Regions from separate parts of the Paenibacillus odorifer genome, predicted to be linked through region 1. Evidence: riboswitches for the same ligand, from Rfam matches in the RefSeq annotation. Region 1 holds a riboswitch; the other holds the start of a gene.
The links. Region 1 has a riboswitch for thiamine pyrophosphate ahead of PODO_RS02070 (ABC transporter substrate-binding protein). Riboswitches for the same ligand answer to the same signal wherever they lie in the genome.
Positions count from the first base shown of each region.

Region 2: it holds a riboswitch for thiamine pyrophosphate, as region 1 does, so the genes downstream of both, thiC (phosphomethylpyrimidine synthase ThiC) here and PODO_RS02070 (ABC transporter substrate-binding protein) in region 1, are expected to answer to the same signal.

Region 1 is NZ_CP009428.1:473,298-476,459, forward strand. Features, by position in the region: gene PODO_RS02065 (thiamine-binding protein) at 1-188, opposite strand, end outside; gene PODO_RS02070 (ABC transporter substrate-binding protein) at 934-1,983, opposite strand; TPP riboswitch at 2,145-2,255, opposite strand; gene PODO_RS02075 (magnesium transporter CorA family protein) at 2,414-3,162, opposite strand, start outside.
Region 2 is NZ_CP009428.1:6,076,008-6,079,169, forward strand. Features, by position in the region: gene thiC (phosphomethylpyrimidine synthase ThiC) at 1-1,298, opposite strand, end outside; TPP riboswitch at 1,401-1,510, opposite strand; gene PODO_RS26450 (beta-galactosidase) at 1,580-3,162, opposite strand, start outside.

The DNA.
Region 1 (3,162 bases):
TCTTGCATCTGACGCACAACCTCCAGCAGCTCGCTAAGCTCACCTTCCATTGTGGTTTCCAGCGGATTCACCTGATGTTTAACACCGGATTTTTGAATGACCTCAATCGCTTTATCTACGTATGGGATGGAATCCTCATTGTTCGGAGTTTTTGGAATTACTTGAATGCTTAGTAGGGTGTTAGCCACAATAATCAATCCTCTCATTTTATATGGTAAGTTCAAAAAGCCAACTTTGATAACGAAGTAATTCAGGAAGCAAACTCGACATCGAATCTTGAACGAACTTGGGAAGTCCGGTACTCACGTAGCACATCACTACGCTCCGTTCCTCCTTCCTCAAGTAACGTCCAACCTTCTTGGTTCTGAAAGCTGACTTTTTGAACTCTTAAATTATAAGGTAAGTTCAAAAAGCCAACTTTGATAACGAAGTAATTCAGGAAGCAAACTCGACGTCGAATCTTGAACGAACTTGGGAAGTCCGGTACTCACGTAGCACATCACTACGCTCCGTTCCTCCTTCCTCAAGTAACGTCCAACCTTCTTGGTTCTGAAAGCCGTCTTTTTGAACTCTTAAATTATAAGGTAAGTTCAAAAAGCCAACTTTGATAACGAAGTAACTCAGGAAGCAAACTCGACATCGAATCTTGAACGAACTTGGGAAGTCCGGTACTCACGTAGCACATCACTACGCTCCGTTCCTCCTTCCTCAAGTAACGTCCAACCTTCTTGGTTCTGAAAGCCGTCTTTTTGAACTCTTAAATTATAAGGTAAGTTCAAAAAGCCAACTTTGATAACGAAGTAATTCAGGAAGCAAACTCGACGTCGAATCTTGAACGAACTTGGGAAGTCCGGTACTCACGTAGCACATCACTACGCTCCGTTCCTCCTTCCTCAAGTAACGTCCAACCTTCTTGGTTCTGAAGTCCGCTCTCTACTCCGCCGGTAAAAAATCATTACTGAATGCACTAGCAGCATCCAGCGGTTTATCCAGCAACTTCAGATCGTACATCCAGTCGCCATAATTCTGCCAGACCTCGGTTTTTTGCTCGCCCCAGCGGGCAGCATCGTCCTTGTATTTTGGGCTAAGCCATTTTTGACTAGCTAGGACAAGGTCGGCGTCCAGGTCAGGAACGGCCTTTGATAACATACCGGCAGCCTCTTCCGGATGATCAATGGCATATTGATAACCTTTTGATGTGGCTTTCATGAAGGCCTTCACCAGATCAGGATGATCTGCAATTTGCTTCTCACTCGTCGTCAGCACAGGCGTGTAATAATCGAGCTGCGGCGCATAATCCTTTAAGTACAGCATATCCAATGGCTCGCCACGCAACTCAGCCTCAACACCAGTCCAAGCGTAGAAAATCCAGGCGAAATCAATGTCACGTTTGACGGCGGTAAAATAATCAGCTTCACCGATACTGATCAGCTTCACCTTTTTCACATCGCCACCTTCAGGATCCATGATAGCTTTCATGGCTGCTTCTTCCGCCGGTGAGCCCCAGCCTCCGTAGGTTTTACCTTCGAAATCCTTTGGTGATTTAATATTGCGATCTACTGGAGCAGCGAATCCCGACGTATTATGCTGAATAATAGCTGCTATCGAGACAAGGGGTACGCCTTGTAGACGGGCTAGTGTTAATCCTTCTTGGGCGCTGATGCCAAATGCGGCTTCGCCAGAAGTAACCATAGTATCAGAACCCGCTGCGCCTGGCTGAACGATCTCGACGTCCAGACCTTCTTCAGCGTAGTAACCAAGATCCTTAGCTACGTATAGACCGGTATGATTTGTGTTCGGTGTCCAGTCGAGTGCGACTTTAACTTTGGTGAGCTCTTTTGGAGCATCCGTCCCAGCCGCAGCAGTTGGATCAGTAGCATTTGCTTTGTTTCCGGCTGTATTCCCAGTGTTGCTGCCGCATCCGGCAATGGCAAGAATGAGTACACAGGTGAGGCACAACGTATGTGCTTTTTTAAGGTGCATGTCTTCTTCTCTCCTTTAAGGTTACAAGAATCCCGTCTTCACAACATGAACCGTAAAGTGTAGTATGTACGTTTTTCTACATCTTTTAGTGATCTTACAAAAAAAGCGCCCCGAGTGATCGGGACGCTGGCTTGGCGCAAGGTTAGTTAAGGTCACAGGGACCAGAACCAATTGGCGATTCCTACGCTGGCATTATCCAGATCAGGTATAAGGGTCAGTATCTTGTGGGATACAATCTCAGCCGGCCAATTCCAGCACCCCTGGTTCTATGAAGTTAACGGGTATTTCTATGTGCAATATAAGTAAGCATAAGTTTTGTACCCATACTTTATATCTTATATTTCTCGCATACGGTGTATTATAGACGGCTGTACTCGGAATGTCTAGTAGTGCACTCCTGAATTTTTCCAATCCAGTAGTTTCTTTTTTGCTAGTCTAGATCTTTATATTTCTTGCGGTGACGCCGTTTAAGCTCACTAACCAGCGCCCCTAGCGTGAGGACAACGCTGATCAGAATCCCGCTCATGATCACGAAGAGGGCAAGAAATTCAAAGGGAGAATAACCAATCATTTTACTCCATTGAATCTTTCCATCCAGATCGTCAATGACCTGATTCATGCCGTAAATCCCGCTTACTACCGTAAATACAGTGAGAATCATCAGCAGATTATCCCGTCGCTTGGACTGAAACTTATCCTGATACTGAAACAGGTCATTTAAGGTTTCTTTCACTTCCTCGAACAAAGCATCGTTTCCGTATACTTTACGCAGCTGAAGAAATATCTCCCGGCCCTGCGACTGGGAAATCAACTCCAAGAAGTAGAACTTTGCCGAGAACTTATTGATGGAGTAGATTAGATTGTCTATTTCCTCATAATCATGATTAATCCGAAGTCGGGAGTGCATATTGGCGAGCTTTAGCAGAACGATTTTATGGAAAATATTGAGTAAAAATCCGTAATAATATTGCCCGTACATCTGGTTGGCTAGACTAACAGCAATCTCCTGTTCAGCGCGGGTCATGCAGCAAAAGGTCTGCTCATTCATCATATAATACGTGTCTGGACCCCAGCGATTATAGGAGTGTTCATGACAATAGTTCGCAATATACGCTGGATCGCTGGCACTGGCATAGGGCTTTCCGTTGAGATCAATTCCATCAAGCTGTGAGGCGCGAT
Region 2 (3,162 bases), 1.2 Mb from region 1:
ATATGATCATACCCCGGCGCAATATCTGTAGTCAGTGGACCTAACGTATAAAAAGGGGCTTCGTTGCAAGTTTCAAGTTGCTTATCCATATTCTCTTTAATCAAGTGCATCGGCACATGTCCTGGACCCTCTACCATCACCTGTACATCATGACTCCAAGCCATAGCTGTTAATTCACCTAACGTCTCTAACTCGGCAAATTGTGCTTCATCATTCGCATCAGCAATCGAACCCGGACGTAATCCATCGCCTAGGGAAAAAGAAACATCGTACAGCTTCATGATTTCACATATCTCTTCAAAATGTGTATATAAAAAGTTCTCTTGATGATGCGCAAGACACCATGCCGCCATAATGGAGCCACCTCTTGAAACAATACCTGTCATACGTTGTGCCGTCAACGGGATATAACGAAGCAGAACTCCCGCATGAATGGTAAAATAGTCCACCCCTTGCTCCGCTTGCTCAATGAGCGTATCACGGTATACTTCCCACGTTAAATCTTCCGCTTTCCCATTCACTTTTTCCAAAGCTTGATAAATAGGCACCGTTCCAATAGGAACAGGAGAATTACGGATGATCCACTCGCGTGTCGTATGGATGTTTTTACCTGTGGAGAGATCCATTATATTGTCTGCACCCCAGCGGGTAGCCCATCTCATTTTCTCCACCTCTTCCTCTATGGATGAGGATACTGCGGAGTTTCCAATATTGGCATTGATCTTTACCAAAAAATTACGCCCAATAATCATTGGTTCACTCTCTGGATGATTGATATTCGCTGGAATGATGGCGCGGCCGCGGGCTACTTCATCTCTTACAAATTCCGGTGTCACATTCTCACGAATCGCAACGTATTCCATTTCCGAAGTAATAATCCCTTTGCGTGCATAATGCATTTGAGAGACATTACGCCCCTTTTTCGCTCGCAAAGGTTTTCTATGGAGCGCTGGAAACACTTCCGCCACAGCTTTTCCCGTTGCATTCCCGTTATCTTCAGGCTTCACGGTTCTTCCTTCGTACGCTTCCACATCCCCTCGTTCCTCAATCCAGCTTAGACGATTGGGCTCTAACCCCTGACGAATATCAGTATGAATATTAGCATCCGTGTAAGCCCCACTTGTGTCATAGACATGAATTGGGGCATTCTCCTCTTCGCCGTCTATGCCCGCAGTTGGACTAAGTGAGATCTCCCGCATAGGGACCTGAATATCAGACCGTGAACCCTTTACATAGACTTTTTGACTTGCTGGAAAAGCTGATAGATTGATTGGATCGTTGTTCAATTCGCTTGTCATCTCAATTCCTCCTATAAGGTGATTTGATCAAGCGGAGACGGTCTACTCCCCACACATAGAAAAGGCCACATCTGTATAAGATGCGGCCTTAGAGTAGACAAATAGAAATAGAGCTCCATTTCCTCCGCTGGCATTATCCAGATCAGGTTTGACGGTCGATAGTTATAACTATCCTCTCAGCCTGGTCCCACCAAGCTCCCGTGACTATAATTGCTACTTCAAAGTATAACCGAAAAGAGAGAATTATCCAAATCTACTCAAATGTGAGATCAATGTGTACGTTAGTATAACACCAATACCCCAAATCCTTCCAGAAGCACCTCGCCCGACAATGTTGTGCCGCTCAGTAAATCTGTTTTGGTCTCATGAAGATGGATCGTGACAGGAGTCTCACTATAATTAAGCAAAAAAGCATAACTGGAAGAAGCTCCGGTACGGACTTGCAGCTCTACCTCTTCTGGGAGCTCCAGCCAATTTGCTGGCGATTGTAGATCAATTAATTTTATGATCTCAGCCGCTGCCTGTTCGTTAAATACGGCTCCGTAATACCAAACCTCACCCTTGCCGCGACGATTTCTAGTTACCGCCGGTTTTCCCGCATAATAATCAGAGGCGTAAACCGCCATCACTTCAACCGAAGCTTCCTCTATTTTGAGAATATCATTAAAGTCATCTGCTCCTGTAACGACTTCGGTCGCGCCCGACCAGCTAATTGTTGTTGGCTGACGACTGCCCTTAACCATTGTGAATTCTTCAACTGTGATCCCGCATAGATCCTTAGCAGTACCTGGGAAAGGACGCATATAACATTGACCGCGCTCATCCTTATAGCCAGTTCTACAGCCGAAGATCAGTTTGCCGCCTTGTTGAACATATTCATCCAGCAGAGACGCTGTCTCATCTGTCATAATCGCTGGGTGAGGATAGATAAGCACGTCGTACCTTGCAAGCTCCTCCAGCGTTGTTTTTTTGCGCAGATAGAGCACGTCATTCGGGATATGCTTCCGCTGAAGAGCCTTGTACCACTCCTTATTGCTCTTCCACATAAACGGGCCATGCCAAACATCGTATTCTCCATCCCACTCATTGTCATAATCACGAACAATAGCAACGTTAGCCTGATTATGAGTACCGATAAACGCTTGACCTGCTGCTGCCAGCTCCTGACCGATCTGCCCCGCTTCCCGCACTCTCCGGTTAGGCTGATTATGATAGTCATTGATTCCATGCCAATAAATTTCATTGCCCATCGTAGCTGTCCGCCAGCGGAAATATAACACCATATCTGCCCCATGAGCGATCGACTGATAAGTCCATAACCGCATCTGCCCGGGCTTTGGAGAAGGCATATCCATCCGGTTCACCCAGCCACCCGGGCCTGACTGCTGCTCCATAATGCAGAAATTCGGGGATATCGAACGAACAACAGATAATGACAGTCCCCAGCCTCTATCATTCAGCGGATTCCGCTCATTCGGGTCATAAAAAATAGTAGAGAACTGAGGATAGGAATCATAGCTGAAGAAATCCAGCAGTTCATCCGTCATTTCATGGCTATCGAGATGACCGAACAGACCGTTCGTGGTTACCCATTGCTTAGGGGCAAGTTTACGAATGATATCCGCTTGGTTTTTGGCAAAAGAAATTGTATTGTCCGAAATAAACCGTTTTTCATCCAATGCCTGATGAGGATTGGGTTGCTTCGGTACTGGAGTCGGACGTGGAAGATAGACCTGAGACCAGTCACTATAGCTTTGATTCCAAAAAACAGCTCCCCATGCCTCGTTCAAATGCTCAAGCGTAACATATTTCTGCTGTAGCCATTCCCGGAAGGCCTTATGGTCACTCTCCGAATAAAATTCAC